DNA from 2 places in the Streptomyces sp. NPDC060184 genome. Region 2 is predicted to be linked to the other one. Evidence: predicted binding sites of a transcription regulator. Region 2 holds the regulator's gene; the other holds the start of a gene.
The links. The regulator HspR, encoded in region 2, represses chaperone genes until heat shock. The targets are predictions, from matches to a motif close to TTGAGNNNNNNNNNCTCAA.
Positions count from the first base shown of each region.

Region 1 (3,402 bases), on a different contig from region 2:
TCCAGCTGGCGCGGGAGCAGGTGGTCGCGGGCGATGACGACCTTCTCGTCCTCGGTGTACCCGTCGAGCCGGACCAGCTCCATGCGGTCGAGCAGCGCCTCGGGGATGGCCTCCAGGACATTGGCGGTGGCGAGGAAGACCACGTCGCTGAGGTCGAGTTCGACCTCCAGGTAGTGGTCGCGGAAGGTGTGGTTCTGCGCCGGGTCCAGCACTTCGAGGAGGGCGGCGGCCGGGTCGCCCCGGAAGTCGGAGCCGACCTTGTCGATCTCGTCGAGCAGCACGACCGGGTTTATCGAACCGGCCTCCTTGATCGCCCGGACGACGCGTCCCGGCAGCGCCCCGACGTACGTACGCCGGTGGCCCCGGATCTCCGCCTCGTCGCGGACACCGCCGAGCGCCACCCGGACGAACTTCCGCCCCATGGCGTGCGCGACGGACTCCCCGAGCGAGGTCTTGCCGACCCCGGGAGGGCCGACGAGCGCCAGCACCGCACCGCCGCGCCGCCCGCCGACGACGCCGAGGCCCCGGTCGGCCCGGCGCTTGCGGACCGCGAGGTACTCGGTGATGCGCTCCTTCACGTCCTCCAGTCCGGCGTGCTCGGCGTCGAGGGTCGCCCGCGCACCCCGGATGTCGTAGGCGTCCTCGGTCCGCTCCGTCCAGGGCAGCTCCAGGACGGTGTCCAGCCAGGTCCGGATCCAGGACCCCTCGGGGCTCTGGTCCGAGGAGCGCTCCAGCTTCTCGACCTCCTTGAGCGCGGCCTCACGGACATGGTCGGGCAGGTCGGCGGCCTCGACGCGGGCACGGTAGTCGTCGGACTCGTCCCCCGGGTCGCCGTTGAGCTCGGACAGCTCCTTGCGTACGGCGTCGAGCTGGCGCCGCAGCAGGAACTCGCGCTGCTGCTTGTCGACGCCCTCCTGGACGTCCTTGGCGATCGACTCGGCCACGTCCTGTTCGGCGAGGTGCTCACCGAGCCACTGCACGGCGAGCTTCAGCCGGGCGACCGGGTCCGCGGTCTCCAGCAACTCCACCTTCTGCGCGGTGGTCAGGAAGGGGGAGTAACCGGAGTTGTCGGCGAGCGCCGAGACACCGTCGATCTGCTGCACCCGGTCGACGACCTGCCAGGCCCCGCGCTTCTTCAGCCAGCTGGTGGCGAGCGCCTTGTACTCCTTGACCAGCTCGGCGACGGCACCCGGCAGGGGGTCGGGCACGTTCTCGTCGATCCGGGTCGCCTCGACCCAGAGGGCCCGCCCGGGGCCGGTCGTGCCGGTGCCGATCCGTACCCGCGAACGCGCCCGCACGATCGCCCCGGGGTCCCCGTCGGAGAGCCGCCCGATCTGCTCGACCGTGCCGAGGACGCCGGTCCCCGTGTATCTGCCGTCGATGCGCGGCACCAGCAGCACCTGGGGCTTGCTCCCCTCGGCCGCGGCGGCCTGCGCGGCCTCGACCGCGGCGCGCGCCTCGCTGTCGGAAAGATCGAGCGGAACGACCATGCCGGGCAGCACGACTTCGTCGTCGAGCGGCAGCACGGGCAGGTCGGACGGGGTGGACGCCTTGGTGTCGGTAGCCATGATCTTCCCTTCGGCAGTCAAGTTGAGCTATGCACGCTCAATGCTTGTGAGCCGAGGAATGTTCCCCGGGGCGTGTTCGCTCTGAGCGATCGGCGGACGACCGGCCCGTGGGTGGTCCCCCGCACGCTCCGGACCCGCTCGCCCCGCCTCTCCGCCCGGGGGCCGACCGCCGGTGTCCTGTCAGAAGTGCGTGGCGATCCCGAAGGCGCGACGCAGCCGGGCCATGTCGTGCAGGTCGCGCGGCGAGGGTTCGTACCCCTGGTGGAAAGAGACCTGCTGCTCCGCCGAGAGGCACGGGACGGGCGTGCCCCCGATGCGGCCCGTCACGAAGCTGGTGGCGGGGTACCGGAAGGGGCGGTCCGGTTCGAACGAGGCCTGTACGGCGGAGCCGTCGGCGGCGAAGACCAGCGGGTGGAGGTCCAGCTCCCGGCCCGTCGAGGACGGCGGGCCCGGTGCGGACGGGGGGCCCGGCGGGGCCGAGAGGACGAACCGTACGGGGCGCTGGTCCAGGCTCTCCGTGAATCCGGCCCCGGCCAGCGCGGCCAGCACGGCGGGTTCCTGGTCCCGGCGGTGCATCAGGTCGAGGTCGCGGTGGTCCCGGGTCTGCTCGCCGAGCAGCGCGTCGATCCCCCAGCCGCCGCCGATCCAGACGTCGGTCCCGGCCCGCCGCAACAGCGCCAGGACGGACAGCACTTCCGCGGCCGTCGTCATGCGGACGTCCTGCCCTCCCGGGGCGTGCCGTCCCAGCGCCAGGTGGTCAGCCGCGGGCGCCCGGGCAGTCCGGCGCGTCCGGTGGCCCACAGCAGGGTGGTCCAGGGGTCCGTGTCCGCCGGGGCGTCCGGGAAGAGCCGGCCGAGCACGCGTGCGCAGAGATCCGCGGGCGGGTTCCAGGGAAGTCCGAGGCCCCGGGCCAGGTCGTGGGTGTGCACCAGGGTCTCCACGATTCCCATGGCGGCGAAGCCCTCGGGGTCGGAGGCGCCGTAACCGTGGTGGGCGCGGGTGTGCGGGGGCTTCGTGCGGACCATGGCGACCAGCAGCGCGCCCGCGGCCTCCAGCACCTGGAGCAGACCGGCGGGACCGGCGGCGGGGTCCGCGTGGATCGCGTTCGCGGGACCTCCGGGCCGCCGGCTCTCCCAGAGGAAGGGCACGTCGCCCGTCAAAGGCGGTTTTTCGGGGCCCAGTTGCACTGCGTACGCGAAGAGGTCGTCACCGAGGTGCTCGACGGTCTCCCAGCAGGTCCACTCCAGCGAACCGGCCTTTCCGTCCCACCCGGCCGCCGGCGCGTCGCGGAGGGCCCCGACGGCGAGTCGGACGGCGAGGTCGAGGTCGTCCGCGGTGACGACCGGCCGGGGGGAGCCGCTGTGCGCTGATCGGGACATGACGAGACCGTACCCCGGAGGGAGGCCGGCGCACCGCCCCTCAGGCGGCGTCCCGCACCCGGAGGTGGTCCAGGGCCAGGTCCAGGGCGGACTCCAGCGGGCCGAGCCGGCCGGTGGCGATCAGGGTGAACGCGCCTCCCTGCACGGCGGCGAGGATCGACTCCCCCGCGCGCTCCGCGTCCGGGGTGGGCGACATCAGCCCCTGGCCCTGCATGTCCCTCACTCCGGCGGTCAGGTGGGCCTGCCAGCGGTCCATCAGGTCCTCGGCGACGGCACGCACCTCGGGGTCGTCCCCGGCGAGCTGGCCGGTGAGGACGTTGAGCGGGCAGCGGCGGCCCTGCACGCGGTAGTGCTCGAGCACCGCGTCCCGCCAGGCGTCCCAGGCGGCCCAGCTGGTGAGCCGGCCGAGATGGGGTTGCTGGTCGGCGAGGATCGCCTCGGCCTCGTGCCGGGCG
Region 1 is NZ_JBHWYX010000064.1:25,118-28,519, forward strand. It holds gene lon (endopeptidase La) at 1-1,568, opposite strand, end outside; gene ACFWEE_RS30185 (nucleotidyltransferase domain-containing protein) at 1,749-2,279, opposite strand; gene ACFWEE_RS30190 (maleylpyruvate isomerase N-terminal domain-containing protein) at 2,276-2,947, opposite strand; gene ACFWEE_RS30195 (TetR/AcrR family transcriptional regulator) at 2,988-3,402, opposite strand, start outside.
Region 1: a site for HspR is predicted at 1,591-1,609, ahead of lon (endopeptidase La). Genes of this name have one in related genera too.

Region 2 (3,402 bases):
CTGCTGCACGCCGATCCCGACGACCCGGACTGGCTGCGGCCCGTACCGCCGTCCACCGCGCTCGCGCAGCACGTGAACCCCCTGGAGCGGGAGATACAGGAGCGCAGACGGCACTCGGTCCGACTCGCCCAGTCCTTCCAGCCCTTCATGGAGATCAGCGCCCAGGGGCCGCCGGCCACCCACGCCATCACCGTGCTGGAGGGCGTGAACCGTATCAACGGCGCCCTGGACATCGCCACCGCGGAGTGCCGCACCGAAGTCCTCACCATCCAGCCCGGCGGCGGACGGAACGAGGACCGTCTCGGCAGGGCGCTGGAGCGCGGCCTCTCCGTCGTGGACCGCGGCATCCGGATGCGGACGCTGTACCAGCACACCGTCCGCTACAGCCCCAGCACCCTGGCCTACGCCGAACGCATCGCCGACGTGAACGTGGAGATCAGGACGTCCGAGGAGCTCGTCGAACGCCTCATCGTCTTCGACCGCACCGTCGCCTTCATCCCGGCCCAGGACGACCGCCAAGTCGCCCTGGAACTCCGCCACCCGGGGCTGGTCGGCTATCTCGCGTCGGTCTTCGAGAAGTTCTGGACCCGCGCCACCCCGCTGCTGGAGGAGGTCCGGTACGAGCCGACGCCGGACGGCATCAGCGCCGTCCAGCGCTCCATCGCCCATCTCCTCGTCGAGGGGCACGTGGACGACTCGATCGCGCGCCGGCTGGGGATGAACGTACGCACCTGCCGCGCGCACATCGCCAAGCTCGCCGCCACCCTCGGCAGCAGCAGCCGCGCCCAACTCGGCTTCCTGATCGCCCAGTCGGGCATCCTCAACGAGGACGCCTGACCGCCTGCACAGGCACCGCACCGGCCCCGGCGCCCGGCACCGGCACCGAGGCACGCGCCACGCCCCACGCGCAGGAAGGGCCCGCCCCCGGCGATCACCGGAAGGCGGGCCCCACGCGCGGGACGGGCGGCACGCGCCCGTCCGGCGTCAGTCCTTGGGCCGCTTGGGCCGCCAGACGACCAGCGCACTGGTCTGCTGCACGTCCTGGTACGGCACGAGGTCGCGCCGGTACGAGGCGTGCACCTGGGCCTCGCGCTGCCGCATGGCGACCGCCGCCCCGTCCACCGCGGCGGACAGCTCGGCGACGCGCTGCTGGAGCGCGGCGACCTGGTTCTCCAGCTCGATGATGCGCTTGATGCCGGCCAGGTTGATGCCCTCGTCCTGGGACAACTGCTGGACGGTGCGCAGCAGTTCGATGTCACGGGCCGAGTAACGCCGCCCGCGCCCGGCCGTGCGGTCCGGGGAGACCAGGCCGAGGCGGTCGTACTGACGGAGCGTCTGCGGGTGCAGGCCCGAGAGCTGGGCCGCGATCGAGATCACGTACACCGGGGTCTCGTCGGTCAGTTCGTACGGATTACGTCGGCGGCCGTCCATCTCAAGCTCCCTTCGCGGCCTGGAACAGGTCGGCCCGCGGGTCCTGGACCGCGGTCGCCTTGCGGTAGGCCTCCAGCGCTTCTCTGGCTTCGTCGCCCAGCTCCGTGGGCACCGCGACCTCCACGGTGACGAGGAGGTCGCCCCGGGTGCCGTCCTTGCGCACGGCGCCCTTGCCACGGGCGCGCATCGTACGCCCGTTCGGGGTACCCGCGGGGATCTTGAGGGTGACCGGAGGGCCACCGAGGGTGGGCACCTTCACCTCGCCGCCGAGCGCCGCCTCCGGGAAGGTGACGGGCACGGTGACCGTGAGGTTGTCGCCCTTGCGGCCGAAGACCGGGTGCGCGTCGACGTGAACGGCGACGTAGAGGTCGCCGGCCGGACCGCCGCGCTCGCCCTGGCCGCCCTTGCCGCGCAGCCGGATGCGCTGCCCGTCGGAGACGCCCGCCGGGATGCGGACCTGCATGGTGCGGGCGGACTTGGCGCGTCCGCTGCCCTTGCAGACCTCGCAGGGGTTCTCGGCGATCAGGCCGCGGCCCTTGCAGTCCACGCACGGGTCGGTGAGCGAGAACCCGCCACCGCTGCCGCGCGAGACCTGCCCCGTGCCGACACAGGTCGGGCAGACCCGCGGGGTGCCGTTCTTGTCACCGGTGCCGGAGCACGCCTTGCAGGGCGCCTGGCTGGACATCCGCAGCGGGACCGTGGCCCCGTCGACGGCCTCGGTGAAGCTGAGCGTCACCTCGGTCTCGATGTCCTGGCCCCGGCGCGGCTGGACGCGGGTACCGGCGCCGCCGCCGCGGTTGAACAGCCCGCCGAACACGTCGCCGAGGCCGCCCCCGCCGCCGAAGCCGCCGCCCTGGCCCGCACCGCCCTGGGCGCCTCCGAAGAGGTCGCCCAGGTCGAAGCCGCCGGGGAAACCGCCCCCGGCACCGGGACCGGGCCGGAACCCGCCGTTGCCGAAGAGGGCGCGCGCCTCGTCGTACTCCTTGCGCCGCTTGGCGTCCCCGAGGACGTCGTTCGCCTCGGAGATCTCCTTGAAGCGCTCCTCCGCCTTGGCGTCGCTCTTGTTGGCGTCCGGGTGGAACTCGCGGGCGAGTTTCCGGTACGCCTTCTTGATCTCGGCGTCGGTGGCGTCCTTCGGGACGCCGAGGACCTTGTAGTAGTCCTTCTCGACGAAGTCCTTCGTGCTCATCGACGTCCCTCCTTCCGGACGATCGGCCAGGGGCCTCTCGCGTAAGACTGGTCCGGCTCACGGGGAGCGCGGTCGCTCCCCGGTCCACGCCGGTTCCCCGACGAGGCCCTGGCGGCCGGCCCTGGGGCCGGCCGCCCGGCCGGTCGGTGTGCGACCGGGTGGTCCGACGTGATGTCAGACCTCCTCAGTGCCACCGCTCTCCTCGTCGTCTGCCTTCTCCTCCTTCGCCGCGGCGGGCGTGGCGCCCGGCTGCGGCTCGGCGACGGCGACCCGCGCGGGGCGGATCGTGCGCTCGCCGAAGCGGTACCCCGGCTGAAGGATCGCCACGCAGGTCGTCTCGGTGACGTCCGGCGCGTAGCTGTGCATCAGGGCTTCGTGGATCGTCGGGTCGAAGGGCTCGCCCTCCTCGCCGAACTGCTGGAGACCCAGCTTGGTGACGATCGACTCCAGGGAGTCGGCCACCGACTTGAAGCCGCCGACGAGCTCACCGTGCTCGCGGGCCCGGCCGACGTCGTCGAGGACGGGGAGGAGCTCGGTCAGGAGGTTCGCCGAGGCGATCTCCTTCACCGTGACCCGGTCCCGCTCGACGCGGCGACGGTAGTTCTGGTACTCGGCCTGCAGCCGCTGGAGGTCCGCGGTGCGCTCGGCGAGCGCCGTGCGCACCTGGTCCAGCTGTGCGGTCAGGCCTGCGGTCTGGTCAGCGTCCCCGGCCGGGGCCGCCTCCTCGGAGGCGGCCTTCGGCTCGGCGTCGTCGTCGGTGGCGCCGGAGGGGACGTCGGGCT
Region 2 is NZ_JBHWYX010000010.1:33,608-37,009, reverse strand. It holds gene ACFWEE_RS09060 (helix-turn-helix transcriptional regulator) at 1-837, shown strand, start outside; gene ACFWEE_RS09055 (heat shock protein transcriptional repressor HspR) at 985-1,431, opposite strand; gene dnaJ (molecular chaperone DnaJ) at 1,433-2,620, opposite strand; gene grpE (nucleotide exchange factor GrpE) at 2,795-3,402, opposite strand, start outside.